3 regions of the Cryobacterium serini genome follow, and region 1 is predicted to be linked to each of the others. Evidence: riboswitches for the same ligand, from Rfam matches in the RefSeq annotation. Region 1 holds a riboswitch; each other region holds the start of a gene.
The links. Region 1 has a riboswitch for thiamine pyrophosphate ahead of E3T51_RS06045 (ECF transporter S component). Riboswitches for the same ligand answer to the same signal wherever they lie in the genome.
Positions count from the first base shown of each region.

Region 2: another riboswitch for thiamine pyrophosphate. It lies ahead of thiD (bifunctional hydroxymethylpyrimidine kinase/phosphomethylpyrimidine kinase); the one in region 1 lies ahead of E3T51_RS06045 (ECF transporter S component).
Region 3: another riboswitch for thiamine pyrophosphate. It lies ahead of thiC (phosphomethylpyrimidine synthase ThiC); the one in region 1 lies ahead of E3T51_RS06045 (ECF transporter S component).

Region 1 is NZ_SOHN01000009.1:110,346-117,414, forward strand. Features, by position in the region: gene E3T51_RS06030 (VIT1/CCC1 transporter family protein) at 1-9, shown strand, start outside; gene dinB (DNA polymerase IV) at 215-1,429, shown strand; gene E3T51_RS06040 (hypothetical protein) at 1,455-1,784, shown strand; TPP riboswitch at 2,133-2,242, shown strand; gene E3T51_RS06045 (ECF transporter S component) at 2,275-2,919, shown strand; gene E3T51_RS06050 (ABC transporter ATP-binding protein) at 2,923-4,452, shown strand; gene E3T51_RS06055 (energy-coupling factor transporter transmembrane component T family protein) at 4,449-5,243, shown strand; gene E3T51_RS06060 (AAA family ATPase) at 5,236-5,847, shown strand; gene E3T51_RS06065 (hypothetical protein) at 5,844-6,107, shown strand; gene E3T51_RS06070 (D-alanyl-D-alanine carboxypeptidase family protein) at 6,108-7,069, opposite strand, start outside.
Region 2 is NZ_SOHN01000016.1:77,540-84,608, forward strand. Features, by position in the region: gene E3T51_RS12365 (hypothetical protein) at 1-605, shown strand, start outside; gene E3T51_RS12370 (HNH endonuclease signature motif containing protein) at 616-2,052, opposite strand; gene E3T51_RS12375 (hypothetical protein) at 2,220-2,693, shown strand; gene E3T51_RS12380 (transcriptional regulator) at 2,665-2,985, shown strand; TPP riboswitch at 3,162-3,261, shown strand; partial or broken gene thiD (bifunctional hydroxymethylpyrimidine kinase/phosphomethylpyrimidine kinase) at 3,244-4,089, shown strand; gene thiE (thiamine phosphate synthase) at 4,158-4,802, opposite strand; gene thiO (glycine oxidase ThiO) at 4,846-6,072, shown strand; gene thiS (sulfur carrier protein ThiS) at 6,069-6,308, shown strand; gene E3T51_RS12405 (thiazole synthase) at 6,305-7,069, shown strand, end outside.
Region 3 is NZ_SOHN01000008.1:170,233-177,301, forward strand. Features, by position in the region: gene E3T51_RS04145 (NAD(P)/FAD-dependent oxidoreductase) at 1-801, opposite strand, end outside; gene hxlA (3-hexulose-6-phosphate synthase) at 993-1,616, opposite strand; gene hxlB (6-phospho-3-hexuloisomerase) at 1,675-2,259, opposite strand; gene E3T51_RS04160 (LuxR C-terminal-related transcriptional regulator) at 2,373-3,230, shown strand; TPP riboswitch at 3,257-3,364, shown strand; gene thiC (phosphomethylpyrimidine synthase ThiC) at 3,358-5,028, shown strand; gene E3T51_RS04170 (AfsR/SARP family transcriptional regulator) at 5,174-6,610, shown strand; gene E3T51_RS04175 (response regulator transcription factor) at 6,770-7,069, shown strand, end outside.

The DNA.
Region 1 (7,069 bases):
ATTGGTTAGCGGCCGACCAGAATTGGTCGCGCTTGTCGGTGGCCGCCTATCGGCCACCAGCTCACCCGGGCTCACCTCATAACTCCTGCAATATGAGAGCACGGCAGAAGAGATCGGCGGAATTGCGCACTTCCGCTTGAGGCCGGGTACAGATTGCAGGAGTTATGGTCGAAAATGAATATGCCGATAGGCCGGATCGGGTTAGGGTTCTTCGGTGGGCAGACAGGACGGCAGCGGGCGGCAGATTTCGGCGGACGACGTCGACGACCGTTCGGCGACGATGCTGCACGTGGATCTGGACGCGTTCTTTGTCTCGGTCGAGTTGCTCTCCCACCCCGAATTCGTACACCTGCCGGTGATCGTCGGCCACCGCGGTGGCCGTTCGGTCGTCACGGCGGCCAACTACATTGCCCGAAAATACGGCGTGAACTCGGCCATGCCGATGGCGGTAGCGCTACGCCAGTGCCCGAACGCGATCGTACTCGAGCCACACATGGGGCTGTATCGCGACTTTTCCAACCGGGTGATGGGGATCTTCGACGACGTCACCCCGCTGGTGGAACGGCTCGGCATCGACGAAGCTTTTCTTGACGTTGCCGGCGCGACTAATTTGTTTGGTTCTCCGGCTGTGATCGGCGAACTCATTCGCGCGCGCGTGTTTGCCGAAACCGGCCTCGTCTGCTCCGTGGGCGCGGCGTCGACCAAGTTCGTCGCCAAACTTGCCTCCGGCCTGGCCAAACCCAACGGTCTGCTCGTCGTGCCGGGCGATGAGACGGTCGAGTTTCTGCATCCGCTGCCCGTGACCGCCCTGTGGGGCGTGGGGTCCGCCACCGCGCAGATGCTCACGCGCCTCGGCCTGAAACTCATTGGTGATATTGCGCACACGCCGTTAGACGTGCTGAAAAAGACGCTGGGGGAGGCCTCCGGTCTGAAGCTGTTCGAGTTGTCCTGGGGGCGTGACCCACGCCCGGTGACGATTGAGCGGGAAGAGAAAAGCGTTGGCCACGAGGTGACTTTTGAGCACGACGAGACCGACATCGACCGACTGCACAGTGAGTTGCTGCGGCAGTGCGACCTTGTGGCCGCTCGGCTGCGGCGCAGCAATCTCGTGGCACGGCGCGTGGCACTCAAGCTGCGCTACACCGACTTCAGCACCGTTACCCGGTCGCGTACCCTCGCTGAACCGACCAATGTTGGCCGGCGCATTTATGAGGAAGCAGTCGCTGCGTTCGACCTGCTGGCCGCGTCGGGTATTCGGGTGCGTCTGATCGGCGTGCGGGCCGAGCAACTCGGTACGGCGTCGGGATCGGTGGGGTTGTGGGATCCCGACGAGGACTGGCGGGGCGCCGAGCTGGCGGTTGACTCCGTGACCGAGCGATTCGGGGCGGGAAGCGTGCGTCCGGCCTCGTTTTTCAAGCCTCGCCCATAGGGCACGAGTCGGCTACCCTGTTGGAATGACCAGCCTCCCGGAAAAACTCGCAGACACCTTCCGTTCCGCCGGTGTGAAATCGGCTTACGGTGATCCCGTGCAAATTGATGGCGTCACCCTCGTACCAGTGGCGCTCAGCTACTACGGTTTCGGTGGCGGTGATACCGGTGAAGGCAGTGCTGCCGGATCCGGTGGCGGCGGCGGTGGGGTGTCGCTGCCGATCGGCGCCTATGTCAAGGCGGGCAGCACCGCTCGGTTCGAGCCGAACGTCATCGCCCTGCTCGCAGTCGGTGTGCCGTTCCTTGTGGTCGCCGGCCGAGCCCTGGCCCGAGTAATCCGAGCCCTGAAGAAGTAGCCCCGCTCTCCGGACGGGGCCCGGGCCCCGTCCGCGGGCCCAGTCTATAAACTGCTCCCGTGGTCCAAAGATGGTCCCGGGCGAGCGCGGCGGGGGCGACGAGCAGAACGGATGCGGCGGGGCCGGCGCGGCCGCCGCGCGAAACGACGGCGCGCCCACCGTGGCATCCGAAGGCGCAGCCAGGTCGGAAAATGCCACGGGCCGTTCACCGGCAGCCCCTGGGCGATGCGCCGACGCCGCATCACAAACCGACGCATCAGCAGGAGATATAGCGTGGCCAACACGAGCAGGATTCCGATGCTCATGTCGTGATTCCCATGCCGCAAGTCTAGGCGGGGCGCTAGAATTGAAAACGATCACGGGAGTCCGGTACACCGGGCTGAGAGGAAGCTGACCAAGCTTCGACCGTCGAACCTGATCTGGATCATGCCAGCGCAGGGAGGCTTCTCGATCCCGTGCCCTGTATTCACCTACGGAAAGGGCACGCACAGTGCACGCTACAATCACAGCCACACGATCGGTCACGACGAAGAAGCCACGCAACTTTCGCTGGCGCGTGGTCGACATCGTCGTCGCGAGCGTCATCGGCGTCGCGAGCGGCGTCATCTTCTGGGCCTGGGGCCTCGCCTGGTCCCCGCTCAGCGCCATCCTTGCGTTCACGCCCGGCCTCGAAGGTCTCCTGGCCGGTGGCTGGCTGTTCGCCGGAGTGCTCGGCGGCCTCATCATCCGCAAGCCCGGCGCGGCCGTGTACACCGAGGTCGTCGCCGCCGTCGTATCAATGCTGATCGGCACCCAGTGGGGATTCTCCACACTCATCTGGGGCGTCGTGGAAGGCCTGGGCGCCGAAATCATTCTCGCGCTGTTCCTGTATACCAACTGGAGGCTGGGCGTGGCCCTGCTCGCCGGCGCGGGCGCCGGTGTGGCCGTAGGGTTTCTCGACACGACCTTCACGAGCTATGCAGCACTGGATTTTGGCTACAAAGCCGTTTATTTCGTATCCGCGGTCGTGTCGGGCACGGTGCTCGCCGGCCTGCTGTCCTGGCTGGCCGTGCGCGGCCTGGCCCGCACGGGTGCGCTGAGCCGCTTTGCTGCCGGTCGGGAAGGGTCGCGAGCACACTCCGCCGCGATCAGCTAGCGGATGTTGCACACCCCGCCGTTTCCCGCCGGTCACGATGCGCAGATTCGGGCCGTTCAGATTCAAGCCAGTGACTGGGGCTGGCGCCACGCCGGGCGCCACAATCAGGCGGTGTCCGGGCTTGACCTGCAGGTCGAGCCTGGCGAGCGGGTTTTGCTGCTCGGTGCCAGCGGTGCCGGCAAGAGTACGCTGGTGCACGCGCTGGCCGGTGTGCTCGGCGATGCCGAAGACGGCGACGAAACCGGCAGCCTGCTCATCGACGGCCGTCGCCCGGCCGAGGCGCGCGGCCGGGTCGGACTCGTGCTGCAGGATCCGGACTCTCAGGTCGTGCTGGCCAGGGTCGGAGATGATGTCGCGTTCGGGTGCGAGAACCTCGCCGTTCCACGTGCCGAGATCTGGCCGCGGGTGCGGCAGGCTCTCACCGAAGTCGGCCTGAACCTACCCCTCGACCACCCCACCTCGAGCCTGAGCGGCGGGCAGAAGCAGCGGCTGGCTCTGGCCGGCGTGCTCGCCATGCGGCCGGGGCTGTTGCTGCTCGATGAACCGACCGCGAACCTCGACCCCGATGGTGTCGTCGAGGTGCGCGACGCCGTTGTGCGCTCGCTCGATCGATCCGGGGCCACCTTGGTGGTCATCGAGCACCGGGTCGAAGTCTGGCAGGACGTCGTCGATCGCGTCATCGTGCTCGACCCGGCCGGCGGTGTGCTGGCCGACGGTCCCACCCGCGAAGTCTTGTCGAGGCACGGGGAACGGTTGGCGCAGGCCGGCGTCTGGGTGCCGGCGCTGCCCCCCCGATTTCCGACGCGCGCTCCCATCGCTTCGGCAGAGACCCTGCTTCGGGCAGAGGGACTCGCGGTCGGTCGCGTTCCGTTTGGCCGGCGCGCGGCATCCATCGTGGCCGAGAACATCACCCTCAACCTGCGGGCAGGTACCGCCACCGTTGTGACGGGCCCCAACGGCGCGGGAAAATCCACTCTCGCCCTTACGCTGGCCGGATTGCTGAAGCCGGCCGGGGGAACCCTGCACGCGAGTGACACGTTTGCGGCCGATATCGCGCCCGAGCCGCACCGCTGGCGTTCCCAGCAGCTGCTGACCCGCATTGGAACCGTTTTTCAAGACCCGGAACATCAATTCCTGGCCGCAAGCGTGCGGGCCGACCTGCTGATCGGCCCGCACGCCCTCGGCCTCAGCCAGGCCGAACAGACCAGCCGCGTCGACGAGCTGATGCACCGGCTACGACTCGATCATCTTGCCGACGCCAACCCGTTCACCCTGTCGGGCGGCGAGAAGAGGCGGATGTCCGTCGCCACCGTTCTTGCGACCCGTCCCCGTCTGCTCGTGCTCGACGAGCCGACCTTCGGGCAGGATTCCCGTACCTGGCAGGAACTCGTGGCCCTGCTGGCCGACCTGCTCGATGAGGGCATCGCGCTCGTCGCGGTCACCCACGACGCCCAGTTTGTCAGCGCCCTGGCCGACGAGGAATACCGGCTCGGTATGCCAGACTCGATCCGCCTCGGGGCGGGGGCGCCATGAGCTTGCTGACTCCGACGATCCGCCCGAGCGTTGTCGCCCGACTCAACCCGGTCGCCAAGCTCGCCGTGGCCCTGATCGTGAGCTGTGCGCTGCTGCTCTCGATCGACTGGGTCTCGGCTGGAGTCGCCCTGCTGCTCGAGGCCGCACTTCTGCTCTGGTGCGGCCTGAGCGTCCGACAATTCTGGCTGCGAACCGCGCCGGTCTGGATCGCGGCCCCGATGGCTATGGTCACGACCGTGCTCTATGGCGAAGACTCCGGTGGCCTGCTGTGGCAGTTCGGATTCATCTCCGTGACTGACGGCTCAGCCCAGCTCGGCCTGGCTATCGGGCTGCGGGTTCTCGCCATCGGCCTGCCCGGCATCGTGCTGCTCGCTACGACGGATCCGACGGACCTAGCCGACGGCCTAGCCCAGGTACTGCGTCTGCCCGCGCGATTTGTGCTCGGCGGCCTGGCTGGTCTGCGACTCGTGGGTATGTTCGTCGAAGACTGGCACTCGCTCACGCTGGCCCGCCGGGCCCGCGGGGTGGGCGATGGCGGTGGACCGCGCGGCGCCGCCCGCCGGTTCTTCGGCCCGGCCTTTTCCCTGCTCGTCCTTTCGGTGCGTCGGGGCAGCAAACTCGCTACGGCCATGGAGGCGCGCGGATTCGGCAGCGACGAGCCCCGCACCTGGGCCAGGCCGTCGCGGGTCCGAGCGGCTGACGCGGTTCTGGTCGGCATCGGATTCGCCATTGCCGGTATCGCTATCGGCGTCGCGGTGTGGGCCGAGACCTGGAGTTTCATTCTTGCCTGACACCGATAGAGGGCTGGTTCCTCACGACGACATGGTCTTGCTGGCACCGATACTGCAGGCCGTGGCCGCTGCCGGTCCGAACCCCGTGGTGCTCATCGACGGTCCTAGCGGTGCGGGCAAGAGCACCCTCGCCGACGCGCTCAGAAAACATTGGACTGGCCCGCATCGCCCGCAATTGGTGCGCATGGACGACATTTATCCCGGCTGGGATGGTCTCGATGCGGCCGTCTGCCATCTGCGCCGCCATGTTCTGCAGCCACGGCACTGGGGCCAGCCGGCGGCATGGCAGCGCTACGACTGGAATACGAATCAGGCGGCGGAGTGGAATCCGCTTGACTCGGCCCGCCCCCTGATCGTGGAGGGTTGCGGAACGCTCGCGGCCGCGCATGAACCGCTCAGCCACGTGCGTGTCTGGCTCGCGGCCGACGACGCTCTACGCAAACAGCGTGCGCTCGATCGCGACGGAGAAGTGTTTCGCACCCACTGGGACCAGTGGCAGCAGGAGTGGGCCACCTATCTCGAAGAAGAGACGCCGGAACCTCGCGCGACCATTCGGTTACGGGCGGGCAGCTCGAACCGGAGGGGACTAGATTGGCTGCCATGAGTGATACTGACAGCGCAAACCCAACCCTGTATGTCGCCGAGTTCATTGATGGCCCGCTCGAGGGGCAGATCGATTCCCGAGCCCTCGTGCGCGGCAAGCACGCGGCACGTATCAGTATGGTGGCCGCCGTCGCCGGACTGGAATCGGTGTTCTGGTACGACGAGGTCGACCAACGCGACGTGAGCGGGCAACTCCGCGTGCGCTACGCCTTCGACGAGGGCGAAAGCGATCCGGTCGACGCCGAGGTCGATCCGATTTAGTTACTGGTCGAGTAATGCCGAGATCATCGCGACCGGATGGAGCAGCCGCCAGCCCAGTCCAGGGTCGTTGATGGCCTGGTCGAGTTTCAAGGCGGCCGAGAGCTTCTCCCCGGCGACGGTGAGCCGCACCTGGCCGATGTTCGCGCCGGTGCGGGCAGTGGCGAAGTCCTTGAGCGTGACCGTCGCGGCCTCCGGGCTCGCGGCCTGCCAGGCATAGCGCGTGCGAGAGACGCCGACCACGGCCGAGGCGTCATCTCCCCACGCGGATTCAAACGTCGCGTATGCGTCTCCGGCGGCCAGGACAGGTAGCGCGCCAACTCCAGCCCGCGCGCTCGCCATGAGCGCGGTGAGATCCGCGGTGAGCGCATCGTAGGACGGTTCGCCAATGTAGGCACCCGAGAACGTGAAGCTTGAGGCGCCGTCACTGATCTCGGCGGTGAACAGAAAACAGACCCCGCCCGCATCCGTGTAGCTGCGTGAAATGCCCGTAATTCCTTCCTCGGGCAGATATGACGTGGTGTTCTGCACACCGCGGCGGTTCGCTAAAGCGGATGCGGGACTCTCCAGCATTGCCGACACGATCGGGTCGCTAGCGGCGAGGCCGGCCAGGCGGGCCAGATCGGTGGCAGTGCCGGCGCTGGCATCGTGCAGCCCGGTCGCGTCGACGACGGCGGTACCGGTGAGCCCGTTGCGCCCCAGCCATGCGTTGGCGGCGACCACGTAGGCGTCGACCGACCCGAACGCCCAGCGGGCCACACTATCGGCGTGGTTGTTGCTCGATCCGAGCAGCAAGCCCTGCAGCATCTCGAGCTCGGTCCACTGTTCGTCAGCGAACACAGTGACCGAGCGGGCTCCGGCCTTGTCGTAGTCGAGATAGCTCTGAAAGTCGGCCGCCGTGAGCGTCACTACCGGGCCGCTCTCGCCCGGCACAATCGGTTTCTCGTCAAGAACGACCAGGGCGG
Region 2 (7,069 bases), on a different contig from region 1:
AGGCGTTGAGCAGGTATGAAACTCAACGGAGTGTGGCAGCAACGACGCTAGAGGCCGAGCACGCGATTGCGAGTAGCGGGCCGAAGCATCTGCTGAACGGTCAGGACGACGATCTTCAGGACGCGGCGCGCATTGCGCTTGAGCAACTCGGCTTCAAGGTCGAAGACATGGATCTCGTCTGGGATCCAAGAGAGCGCCGGGAAGACTTTCGCATACGCGACACAGACGCACCGGGGTGGGTCGCGATCGCGGACGTCACAGGAGTCTCAAAAGGCGCCCCCGGGTCCAAGCTCGCGACGATCTTGGGATACATCATGAAGTATCTGGTCGCCGATAAACCGGAGCGTGAGCCAAGCATGTGGGTGATCGTCAATCAGCTGTTTCACCGCGACCCGCTCACTCGGGGCGACCTCTATCGCGCGGATGACATCCAGACACTCGTGACGCACGACGGAATTGCCCTCGATACAAGCGCGCTCTACGTTCTTTCTCAGTCGATCGAGCCTGGGAGCACGCGAGCCTCAGAATGTCGGGCATGGCTGCGTTCGGCGCGAGGACAAATTACGGTAGCCGACGCGTACAAGTGGATGACGTCCCACCCATAGGCGCTGGACTCTAGAGGATGGATTTGCAACTTGTGCCGTTGTCGATGTTGGTCGGTCCGCCCTGGTGGTGGGGGATCACGTGGTGGATTTCGGTCCAGCGGGCGGGGGTGGTGCAGCCGGGGATGATGCAGCCTTCGTCGCGGGCACTGATCGCGGCTCGTTGTTTGGCGGTGAAGCAGCGCACCTTCTCGCCGAGGTAGAGCACGGCGCCGTGGTCGCCGAAGATGACGGTTTGGGATCCGCCGGCGCAGATGGTTTCTGTGACTCGGCGCATCGAGATGGGCGCTTCGATGCCGTCGATCCAGCCGACGCCGCGGCCTTGGTCGAGGTCGGTGGCGTTGACGTGGATCATGACGGTGGGGGCGGCGCCGCCCATGGTCGGGGTTTTCGGGTCGCGTGCGGCCGCTTGGAAAACGTCGCGGAGGATGTCGGCGCGTTTCTCCCCGGCGCTGCGGCGGTCGCCGTCGTAACGGGTGTCGCCGGTGAAGGGGTCGGCGCTGAAACGTTCACCGTCCACGCTCGAGTCGCCGACACGCAGGCCGTCCAGTTCGGTGCCCGTGACAGTGCCAACGCCTGTGCTGTCGTCGGGTTCGGTGGGTTCAAACCGGGGAGTACGAGACCGGGCCGACAAATAGGTGTCGAAGAGGGTGTCCATGATGCCGCGTAGTTCGGGGGTGACGTCAGCCCGCAGCGGGTAGAGCCCGTTGCGGAGCAGCCCAAACGTCAGAGAGCTTCTCGCTTCGACGAGGTCGTCGGTGGGGGCGGTACCGTCCGGGTCGAGCCGGCCCTGCCATTCCAGGGCTTGTGCCCGCAGCAGGTCGGGCGCGAAGCGGATACCGGCCCCGGGCAGCCCGGCCGTTTCCGGGGTGATCGCTCCGGTCGCCGACGCGACCAGGGCGCGTTCCACGTGGTCGAGGTCGTCCTGCATGACTTTTCCGTGCAGCGCGGTGAGGGTGGTGGCGATGATTTCGGCCGACTCCACCCCGAGCTCACCGCTCTCCAGCCCGTCGGCAATAACCGGGTACCGGGCCGGTACCGGCAGGCCGAGCGGGGTGCGTTCGACCGTGGTCTCGCCCAGCTTCAGGCGCCGTTTGGCTTCGCGGCCGGAGATACCGGCGAGTTGGGTGATGAACTCGACCCGGTTGCGGCATCCGTTCTTGTAGGCGAGCGAGCCGTTGCCGAGGTCGGTTTCGGCGCGCACACCAATGTCGGTGGTGGCGCGTAGCCTGGCACCATCAACCTTGCGGCCCAGCTCCTCCAACGCCGCCAGGACCGCGACAGCTTCAGCATCGTTCAGGTGACCAAACCGTGTTCCGTCTAAAACAGACCCCAGCAAAGCGCCAGCCTGAGCAATGACCAAAACCCGGGAACCCTCGGGTTCCGGCACAGAGCCGGTGGCGGCGGGCGGGGCGGTGAGGGTCATGGCGTCGGTGCCTCCTTCACCCATAATTATAGCCTAAAACGCTCACAAACACGAGACTATCTCAGCAAAATGGTGACGTGTGTTCAGAAATATCTTCTTGCCGCCATAGGGTGCTGACCAGCCGATTGCCGTGACGTGGTCCGACTTCACGAAGGATGCCTAACGGTCCGGCAAGTGATTTACTTGCCAGTATGGAATCTGAAAGCCCCCGAGCGGATACAGCCTCCTCGGCACGCGCCGCGCTCGTCGCGATAGCAACGGACCGGCAGCGGCTTGGACGACGGCTGCAAGCGCAGACCTGGTGGACAGCCCCCGCACAAGCAATCGCCATTGCGGCGGTAATCGCCTCGCCGGCCGCGGGGATTGCATTCGGAATGATGATGGTGTCGGCGATCGCCACTTTGGCGCTGGTCGGCATCGATCATCTCGTTCGCAGGCGGATGCGGCTCGTGACGCTACCCGGACCGACCGGGCCGATGAGCCTGACGATCCTCATCATCGTCTGCGTTGCAATCATCGGAGCGTTTGCCCTATCGATCTACTTCGAGATTAACAACCTGCACGCGGAGATCGTGGTAACCGCGGTCGCTGGATTCGTCGCGGCCCTCATCGGATCGGTCCTCTATGATCTGGCCAATGCGCGGGAACTGCTCCGTGTCGGTTAAGCCACGCTTTGATGACGCGATCCATGCACCAACCCGTCTGAGGGTATGCGCGCTGCTGCGGGTGACTGGTGTTGCGGAATTCAACACGATTGCGACCACCCTGGAGCTAAGCGAAGCGGCGCTGTCCAAGACCATCCGCAACCTGGCCGAGCTCGGCTACGTGCTGACCGTGAAGCAATCATCGCCCGCACGAGCGGATGCCCGCCGCACGACAAGCGTCGCCCTCACCCTGCGCGGTCGGGCGGCAATAGACGGCCACTTGGCCGCGCTCCGTGAGCTGTCGCATCCGTGAGCTGTCGCAGTGAAGTCCCCGTAACCTTGCTCCCGGATCGGTCGACCAACGGTTGCGCCGGTGCTCGACCAGGGCAAGACAGTGCATTCGAGCCAGTGCATTCGAGCCAGTGCCTTCGAGCCAGTTGGAGCCAATAACAGCGGTTGCGCGCTGAATGCGTGCGCGCATATAGGCTTGTCCGTGACACGGGGTGCCGCACATAGTGTGCGTGCTGAGATCAATACCCGTTGAACCTGTCTAGTTAGTACTAGCGAAGGAATGTCACGGATGACTGATCGACCCTCCCAGCTCGCGCTTCGGCAAACGCCTCGAATTCTCAGTATCGCCGGAACCGATCCGACCGGCGGCGCCGGAATTCAGGCCGACCTGAAGAGTATTGCGGCCAACGGCGGCTACGGCATGGCCGTGGTGAGTGCCCTGGTCGCGCAGAATACGCGCGGGGTGCGCTCGGTGCACACGCCGCCATCCGCCTTTCTGCGTCAACAATTGAACGCCGTGAGCGACGATGTGACCATCGATGCCGTCAAGATCGGCATGCTCGCGCAACTCGACGTGATCGCCGAGGTGCGTTCCTGGCTTTCCGCGTGTCGACCGCCCCTGGTGGTGCTCGACCCGGTGATGGTGGCAACGAGTGGGGACCGGCTGCTCGAACCGTCAGCAGAGCAGGCGCTGCGCGACCTGATTCCTCAGGTCGATCTCGTCACGCCCAACGTTTTCGAGTTGGCCGTTCTCTTGGACGAACACCCGGCGGCCACCTGGGCAAAGGTCCTCGAACAGGGCAAAAGATTGTCTGCTTGCACCGGTGTCACCGTGCTGGTCAAGGGCGGCCATCTCAACGAAACCAGCTGCCCGGATGCCCTGGTCAACACCCAGGGGCTGCTGCCGCACAGCGTGGTCGAGATCGCGTTGCCACGTATCCGCACCAGGAACACGCACGGAACCGGATGCTCGCTCTCCTCGGCCATGGCCACGGTGCAGGCGAGAACCGGTGACTGGGCGCAGTCCCTGATCGAGGTCAAAGAGTGGCTCCAAGACGCCCTGGCCCACGCCGATGACCTCGAGGTCGGCCAGGGAAACGGCCCGATCCACCACTTCCATCGGCTGTTCGCTCGCGCGACAGCGGCATCCGTTCTGACCGCGGGCGTGTCATGAACGCGGTGCGGTCGGCGGGATTAGGGGAGCGGCGGGAGGCTGGCGAGAAGCCGCTCGGCGACGTCCGTCGGGTCGTTGGCGTCGGTGATCGCGCGCACCACCACTACCCGGGTAGCGCCGGCATCGACCACCTGGTCGATGGTGCCCAGGTCGATGCCGCCAATGGCAAACCAGGGGCGCAGGCTGCCAGCGGATGCGCACCGTGCGGCCGCATAGCGCAGCAGGTCGGTTCCGACCGCTGCACGACCGGGCTTCGTTGGCGTCGCCCAGACCGGACCAACGCAGAAGTAGTCGAGGTTGTCTGCGGTGACGGCGGCGTCCACTTGCTCAGTGGTGTGGGTGGACAGGCCGATCCGCGCCGCCGCGCCGAGCAGTCCGCGGACGGCGGGCAGCGGCAGATCGGTCTGGCCGACATGGAAAACCGGCGCGCCGGCGAGGACGGCGATATCCGCCCGGTCGTTGACCGCCCAGAGCCGGCCATGACGGTCGGCGACCGTGCGGAGAACCTCGAGGTAGTGAAGCTCCTCGGCCGCGTCGATATTCTTGTCGCGCAGCTGGATGATGTCGACCCCGCCGGCGAAGGCGGCATCCACAAAGTCGGCGAAATCTCCGCGATCCCTTCTGGCATCGGTGCAGAGATACAGCCGGGCGGTGATGGGGTCCATGCGACCAACCCTAGGGGGCGCTGCCGTGGCATCGGTGCACACCATGAGTGAGCGGCCAGCGCAGCGAACGGTTGATGTTGCCGTTATTGGCGGCGGCGTGATCGGGCTCGGCATTGCCTGGGCGCTGGCGCATTCCGGTCGTACCGTGGTCGTCATCGATCCCGACCCGGCCGGCGGCGCCACCTTCGCTGCAGCCGGAATGCTCGCAGCGGTGAGCGAGCTGCACTACCGGGAAGAGGCATTGCTTGATCTCATGCTCGCGTCCTCGAAGTTGTATCCCGACTTCATCGACTCGCTCGGAACCGATAGCGACGCTACCGGATACCAGCGAACCACGACCCTGAACGTGGGCGCGGACGCAGCTGACCGGCACGCGCTCGCCGACCTGCGTGCTGTGCAGGTGGCCAATGGGCTGGGGGTCGAGCCCCTCACTGTGCGCGAAGCGCGGGTGCTTGAACCGATGCTGAGCCCTCAGGTTTCCGCCGCCTTTTTGGTGGAACAAGATCACCAGGTCGACCCGCGACGACTCACCGCGCGCATCCAGTCCGCGCTCGCTGCCCTCGCGCCAAACGGTCAGGACGCCCTGGTTCGGGTGCATGCCAGCGGGTTGATGCACGCAGATGCAGCGGATACCTCCTCGCGCGTCACCGGTGTCACCCTGGCGGATGGTCGCACGATTCACGCCACCGAAGTGGTCGTGGCCAATGGGCTAGGGGCAGCCGATTTGGGCGGGCTACCCGAGCACCTGCAGCTGCCGCTTCGCCCGGTGTACGGGGACATACTTCGGTTGCGGGTGCCCGAGCATCTTCGGCCGCTACTCACCTCGACGGTGCGCGGGTTGGTGCATGGGGTGCCGGTCTATCTGGTTCCGCGCACCGACGGAACGCTCGTGATCGGCGCCACCCAGCGCGACGACGGCTCGGGCGCCGTGTCGGCCGGTGGCGTGTATCAGCTGCTGCGCGATGCACAGGTTCTGGTGCCGGCGGTCAGCGAACTGGAGCTGATCGAAACGACCGCTCGGGCTCGTCCGGGAACGCCGGACAATGCACCGTTCCTCGGCCGCGTCGGGTGTTCAAGCGGCGACATTGCCGGCCTCATCATTGCCACCGGATTCTTTCGTCACGGTGTATTGCTCACCCCGGTCGCAGCCCAGTACTGTCTGCAGCTCATCGAGGGAATCGCAGACGATCGGTGGCAAAACTTTCGGCCCGATCGATTCTCGGCGAGCCGGGAGCCCGCATCCGCTTCACTGAAAGGAGGCCTATCGTGACCGTAATCATCGCCGTCAATGGCCAGAAACGAACCGTATCCGGCGGCACCGTGACCGACCTCGTAGCCGAGATCACCGGGCGACGCATCGAAACAGGCGGACAGGCAGTCGACGGGAGCCGCCTCGGCGTAGCCGTGGCGCGAAACGCCGCGGTCGTTCCCCGCAGCCTGTGGTGGACTACCGAGCTGACCGCGGGCGATGAGATTGAGATTGTGACCGCGGTGCAGGGAGGATGACGGTGCCCGTGACCACTGACAGCCTGGTGATTGACGGGGTGGAGCTGACCTCCCGCCTGATCATGGGCACCGGGGGAGCACCGAGTCTCGATGGCCTCGGTGAAGCACTGCGAGCCTCGGGAACCGAACTCACCACGGTCGCGATTCGGCGGCACAGCGCAGCGGCCACAGGTTCACTCTTCGAGCTTCTGGTCGAGAATTCTATTCGCGTGCTGCCGAATACCGCCGGCTGTTTCACCGCACGCGACGCGGTCCTGACCGCCGAGTTGGCCCGGGAAGCCCTCGAAACGCACTGGATCAAGCTCGAAGTCATCGCCGACGAGCAAACCCTGCTGCCCGATGCGGTCGAACTGGTGGAGGCCACCGAACAGCTCGTTGCGCGAGGCTTCAAGGTGTTCGCGTACACCAATGACGACCCGGTGCTCGCGCTCCGGCTCGAACACCTGGGCGCTGTGGCCGTGATGCCGCTCGGGGCGCCGATCGGCACCGGGCTCGGCATTCTCAACCCGCACAATATCGAGCTGATCGTGGCCCGCGCCGGCATTCCCGTAGTGCTCGACGCCGGAATCGGTACCGCCTCTGACGCTGCACTGGCGATGGAACTGGGCTGCGATGCAGTGCTGCTGGCCACCGCCGTGACACGCGCGCAGAACCCGGTTCTCATGGCCGATGCCTTCAAACACGCCGTGCTGGCAGGCCGGAAGGCCGCCCAGGCCGGCCGCATTCCGCGCCGGCAGCACGCGCTGGCGTCATCGATGATG
Region 3 (7,069 bases), on a different contig from region 1:
CTTGTTGCGCTTGAGCAGCGACGGGAAAACGTTCGTGGCGAGCACTGTCTTCTGGGCGGTCACGGTGCCGCCCGCTGTTACGATTCTGGTGCCCTGCGCCGGCGTGCGCCCTGCGGTGTCGAGAGCCTGTACGAGCGAGTGCTCGAAAATCTCAATCCCGAGATTGCTGGCCACGCGCGCCAGTTCGGCGGCCAGCTTGCCCGGATGCACGAGGGCGTTGCTACGGCGGTGCCAGACCCCCGCGAGGTAGGTCGGTGAAGCCACCTCGGCCTGCAGTGCCGCCGCATCGAGAAAGACGGTGTTGTCGTCGGTGTTTTCCTCGCGCAGCCACTGAACCTGGTGCTCCTCGACGGCCAGGTCGATGGCCCCGGTGCGCTCGAAATCGCAGTCGAGGCCGAGGCTCGCCACGGCGTGCTCTATCTCGTCGAGATTTTCCTGGCCGAGCTCCGTCAGCCGGTCGATCTCCTCTGGCCAACGGCGGCGCCCGTTCTCGTCGCCGTGGGTGAGACTCGCCTCGCAGAAACCGCCATTGCGTCCAGATGCTGCCCAGCCCACCGTGCGCGCCTCCAGCAGCACTACTCGCGCCGCCGGATTCCGCTGCTTTGCGAGCACCGCGCTCCACAGGCCCAGGTAGCCGCCCCCGACGATAGCGAGGTCGCAGTTGAGGTTGCCCGAGAGGCGGGGATAGTTCGCGCGCGCGGCGAGGTCGTCGAGCCAAAAGGAGCTCTGCCGGGTACCGACGAGCGCATCGGCCACCACGGATGCTGCGGGCCGGGCTCGGTCGAAAATTGTGCTGCTCATGCGTGGTGGCTCGTCATGGTGTCGTCCTCTCCTCCGGACCGGGCCCGGGCCTGGTCCTCGGGCCCAGTTTATAGACTGGGCCCATGGACGGGGCCAGGGCCTCGTCCGGTTTTGCGGGAGAGGTCGGGCATCCGCTTAACGCAGCAGTGCCGCCCCGCAGAAGCGGGACGGCACCAGATTAATCGCTGGGACTAGATGATCGCGGCGCGCAGGGCGGCAGCGGCAGCGGCCGGGTCCTCGGCGCCGTAGATTGCTCCGCCGGCAACGGCGACCGTTGCTCCGGCGCGCTGCACGGAAGAGATGGTCGACAGGTTCACGCCGCCCGCGAGGGAGAAGGGAACCTTGGCGGTCTCGCCCTGGTTGAGCAGCGTTGCGAGCGAGAAGCCGGGCTCGGCCTGCTCGTCGAGACCAGCGTGCATCTCCACGAACTGAGCGCCGAGCGCGGTGACCTCGCGGGCGCGGGTGACCTTGTCGGCGACGCCGATAAGGTCGACAACAATGCCCTTGCCGTGCTTGGTTGCGGCAGCGACGGCTCCGATGATGGTGCTGTCACCGGCCGTGCCGAGCACGGTCACGAGGTCGGCGCCGGCGGCGAAGGCGATGTCGGCTTCGAGCTCGCCGGCATCCATGGTCTTGAGGTCGGCGAAGACGATCTTGTCGGGGTGCGCGGCCTTGATCGCGGTGACGGCGCGCAGGCCCTCTGCCTTGATCAGCGGGGTGCCGAGTTCGATGATGTCAACGTGCGGGGCAACCTGCGCGGCCAGCGTGAGCGCGGCTTCGGTGGTCAATACGTCCATTGCTACTTGGAGCTTCATGGGATTCTGCTTTCTGTTAGTGATGAAGAGTGGAAAGTTCTTGTGGGGGGTACGCGCCCTATTCGAGGTTGGCGTGACGCGGCCAAAGCTGTTCAGCCGTGGCCCCGCTCACCTGCCAGAGCGTGTGAAACAGGGCATCGCCAACGAGCAGCACGGCCTGCTCGAACAGACCGCCCGAATACTGGGCCGACACTTGTCCGGCATGGTCCTGCTTGGTCGCAGCCGGAATGACCACGGTCACCGCAGCAAGCCGCCCTAGCGGCGACTCGGGAGCCGTAGTGAGCGCGAGTATGTTCGCGCCCACACTGTGAGCCGTTTCGGCGGCTCGCACAATGGCGCCCGTCGTTCCGGAGCCACTCGCAACCAGCAGTAGATCGCCCGAGGCGATCGCTGGGCTGGTCACCTCGCCGACAACGTGCACGTCGAGTCCGAGATGCATCAGCCGCATAGCGGTCATCTTCAGAGCTAGGCCGGAGCGGCCGGCACCCAGCACGAAAATTCGAGGCGCCGCAGCGAGCACGGTGACGGCCTCGTCGAGCGATGAAGCGGATGCAGACCGCAGCGCGTCGACGACGTGGCTGTTCTCAGCGAAAATGAGCCCGAGGGCGTCCGCTGCAGTTGGGGTGGTTGTCGTTTCGGTCATAGGTTAATACTCCACTCCTTCGAGCGGGAGTGCTGCCCGCCAAAAGGTTGGTTTAACTACCCAAACGGATGGCTATGAGTGGGCATCGCGGATGGTCCGGGTAGGGTAGACCTATGACGATCTTCGCAACCTCCCCTGAGCCCGGCACTCGCCCTGCCAGTTCCACCGCGCAGACCGCGCGCAGCGCGGCGGCCGAACGCTCCAGACTCATCGCCGACCTGACCGACGCGCACGCGACCACGCTGGAAACCCTGCTCGCAGTGCTGCGCTCGGGTAGCACGAGTGACACGGCCGCCCGCCAGAAAGCCACCGAGCTGGCCGCCGCTGCGATGGTCGCGCTGCGCGCGGTGAGTGACCTGGATCGCAGCCTCACCGAGGAACCCGTCGCTCAGGCCTTCGAACGGCTGCGCGACGATCTGCGCCCGCTCGTGCGTTTCGGTGACCTCGACGTGCAGTTTATCGAGCCACCGGTGAATGGGCGCGCCCTGCCCGGTGAGGTCGCTCACGAAGCCCGCGCCATCGTGCGCGGCGCCGTGCTCGCCCTGGTTGAGCAGACCGGGGTCGCCCGGGTGCGCGTGCAATGGGACTGCGACGGCAGCAACCTGCTCATTCGCATTCGCGACGACGGACCGGGCGACCTCGACGCGGAGGTTCCCAGCGTGCGCCAGCTCGCCGCCCGCGTCGTCGCTCTCAGCGGCACCCTGGGCGTCGAGGCGACCGCCGGCTGGGGGTCCGAGATGGCGGTGTCACTGCCACTCGACGCGCCCACGGCATCCGTTTCTGCCGCTGCGGCCTGGGGGCTCAGCCCACGCGAACGTGGCGTGCTCGAGCTCGTGGCGTCGGGCGCACGCAATAAGGCGATCGCCGAGGCGCTGACCATCAGCGAGAACACCGTGAAGTTTCACGTGGCCAATCTGCTGCGCAAGGTGGGCGCCTCGACCCGCGCCGAGTTGGCAGCCCTCGCCCGCTGACCGCTAGGGTGAAGGGGTCAGAAGACACACACCACCACGGGAGCGCGCACCAGCGAGCTGAGAGGACGGCCAGGGCCGTCGACCGTTGAACCTGTCCGGGTAATGCCGGCGTAGGAAGTTCGATTACATGCGCACAATTGACGAATCAACCATCTCCCAAACCGTCACGACCGGCCCGATCCAGGGCAGCAGTAAACGCTACGAACCGGTGCCACACTGGCCAGGGCTTCACATTCCGATTCGTCGGGTGAACCTCAGCAACGGCGAGCACTTCGACCTGTATGACACTTCGGGCCCGTACACCGACGACTCGGCCACCATTGATCTCGAGGAGGGCCTGCCGCGGGAGCGGGCCGGGTGGGAGCATCCGCTGCCCGTCGACGGCGCTGCGACCCAGCTGGTCTGGGCTCGGGCCGGTATCGTCACTCCGGAAATGGCCTACATCGCCGCCCGCGAGGGCGTCTCCGTCGAGCTCGTGCGCGACGAAGTGGCGCGCGGCCGGGCAGTCATTCCGGCCAACCATAAGCATCCCGAAAGCGAACCGATGATCATCGGTAAGGCCTTCACCGTGAAAATCAACGCCAACATCGGCAACTCCGCCGTGACCTCATCGATCGCCGAGGAGGTCGAGAAAATGGTCTGGGCCGCCCGCTGGGGAGCAGACACCCTGATGGACCTCTCGACCGGCAAGGACATCCACCTCACCCGGGAGTGGATCATGCGCAACTCGCCCATTCCGGTGGGCACCGTTCCGCTCTATCAGGCCGTCGAAAAAGTCAACGGTGACCCGGCACTGCTCACCTGGGAGATTTACCGCGACACCGTGATTGAGCAGTGCGAGCAGGGTGTCGACTATATGACCGTGCACGCCGGCGTGTTGCTGCGCTACGTGCCGCTCGCCGCCAACCGGGTCACCGGAATCGTCTCGCGCGGTGGATCGATCATGGCCGCCTGGTGCCTCGCTCACCATCAGGAGAGCTTTCTGTACACCCACTTCGTGGAGTTGTGCGAGATTCTGCGCCGCTACGACGTGACCTTCTCGCTCGGCGACGGCCTGCGGCCCGGATCCATCGCCGATGCCAACGACGAGGCCCAGTTCGCCGAGTTGCGCACCCTGGGCGAGCTGACGAAGGTCGCAAAATCGTACGGCGTGCAGGTAATGATCGAGGGCCCCGGCCACGTGCCGATGCACAAAATCGTCGAAAATGTGCGCCTGGAAGAAGAACTCTGCGAGGAGGCACCGTTCTACACGCTCGGCCCGCTCGCCACCGATATTGCGCCAGCCTACGACCACATCACGAGTGCGATCGGCGCGGCCATCATCGCCCAGGCCGGCACCGCGATGCTCTGCTACGTCACCCCCAAGGAACACCTCGGGCTCCCCAACCGCGACGATGTGAAGACCGGCGTGATCACCTACAAGATCGCCGCCCATTCCGCCGACCTGGCCAAGCAGCATCCGCGTGCGCAGGAGCGCGACAACGCGCTCAGTCGCGCCCGGTTCGAGTTTCGCTGGACAGACCAATTCGCGCTCTCGCTGGACCCAGACACCGCCCAGAGCTTTCATGACGAGACGCTTCCTGCCGGGCCAGCCAAAGCCGCCCACTTCTGCAGTATGTGCGGTCCTAAGTTTTGTTCCATGCGCATTTCAGCGGATGTACGGGTCTACGCCGAAGAAAACGGCCTCACCAGCCTCGAGGCTATTGAGGCCGGCATGGCCGAGAAATCTGCCGAGTTCACCCGACTGGGCAGCTCGGTCTACCTGCCGCTGCGTGTGCTCGGGACAGACGAGCACTGATTCTGGTTCACCCCGACGACGCCGTGCGGCACGGTGAAAGTACCCGGCAGACGCAGCCGCACCGCACCGCACCCTGATCTAGCGTCGCCGCAGGATCCTGATCCTGCTGGCCGTCGCCTGGCTTGTGATGGCAGCGTTGGCCTGTGTGCTGCTTCTCACCGGCACGAAGCCGAGCACCGCGTTCGGCGACACAGCCGCCACACCGGGCGGGCTGGCCCGCATCAGCGCGGTCATCCCGCTCAAATTCGACGGTTGGGTGCCACCGAGCGCAGCAGACTGTCTGGACAGCCCGGTGCAGCCCGGAGCTCACCGCGTGCGCATTCTGCTCGAGCTCACAGCAGTGGATGCCGCTGGCCTCTCTTTCGACGCCGAATCCGTTCCGGCCACCCTGGTTTTCGAAGTCCCGAATCAGGCCATCCCCCTCGTGCTGGACGGCCCACAGGAGGGCGCGTTTATCTCTGGGAACCGGGCACCACGTCGCGCCGTGAAAATATCCCCGAAATTGGGGGTAAGTGCCTACCTCACACGCGGCTACCCCCGCCCATCGGCAAGCGGGCACCATGAGTGCATTCCAACAATGGAGGTCGTCATGACAACCGGATTCGACACACGAGTACAGCCGACCGCGACAACCATGGCCCACCTGAACGTGCACGTCTTTGGAAACCTCAGCGTTCGACGGGGGTCGACCGTACTGCACGCCCATCAATTGGGCGGACCCAAACCACGACAGATTTTCGAGATTCTGCTTGTGAACCTCGGGCTGCCAGTTTCCAAGGACCGACTGATTGAACTGCTCTGGGGCGCCAATGCTCCGGTCGAGGCGCTGCCCACCCTCGAAAGCTACGTGAGTGTTCTCCGTCGGCATCTGCAGCCGGGTGCGGGAAAATTCGGGCCGCTGCAAACCACGACTGGCGGCTACGTATTGGACCGTGACCTGGTCGACGTCGACCTAGACCAGTTCGACGTTCTGTTACAGCGAGCGCAGAAGACCCTTCCCGGCCTCGCTTACCCTTTGTTGCTGCGGGCTCTGGATCTCGCCGCCGCGCCACTGCTCGGCGACGAGCTCATTCCGGCCTGGGCATCAGAAGCCCGCGACCTGCACGCCGCGCGCCTCACCAGCGCCCGCATTCTCGCCTCGGAAACCGCCGCAGCCCTGCACCGCATTGATGACGCTCTCGATTTCGCGAATCTCGCCCTGACCGACGAGCCGCTGAACGAGCGGGCCTGGACGGCCCTCATCCTCAGCCTGGAGATGAGCGGGCGTCACGCCGAGGGGCTTCAGGCCTATGACCGGTGTCGCCGGGCGATGCAGAATGAGTTGGGCTGCGCTCCCGGCGCGATTTTGCGCGCCGCCCAGCTGCGATTATTGCATGCCACAGCTGACGGGGACGGCGACCTGGCCGACGTACTGTCCGCCCTGCTCACGTTGCACGATCAACTCCGAGCGTCACGCGCCAGAGGCACGGTCTCGCGCCTTGCCACCACTACTCACCCTCGACCAGAGCTGGTCGCGGATTCCCTCCGGGAGGCCACTGATGTTGTCACGTCATTTCTGCGACGCGCCGTCGCTCACGTCTGAGCTGGACGAATCTGCGCCCGCCGCCCTACCACATGGGGGGGCAAAGAGACAGGACTCGACAAAAACTGAGCTTTTATTGATACTAGAGGCGCCAATCGGAAAAGCACGGCGTCCTCCGACGGCACCGAGGCTCACGAACGGGCAGAGAGGTCTCCGCACATGACCGCGCAGGTGTCCCCGATCGAACCCAGCGTGCAGGGGACTACCGCGACCGCCTCCCTAACTGGTTCCGCAGCCGTGGGTAAGACGGTCCTGGGACAAATCCGCATACTCATCGTCGATGACCACACGACCTTCGCCGAACTGCTCATGGGTTCTCTCAATCGTGAACCGGACCTGTGCAGCGTGGGTTCGGTTAACAGCGTGGCCAGCGGCATCGCCGCCTGTTTGGAGCTGCTCCCCGACGTCGTCGTCATGGACTACCACCTGCCCGACGGCAGTGGCCTCGTCGCGGCCACC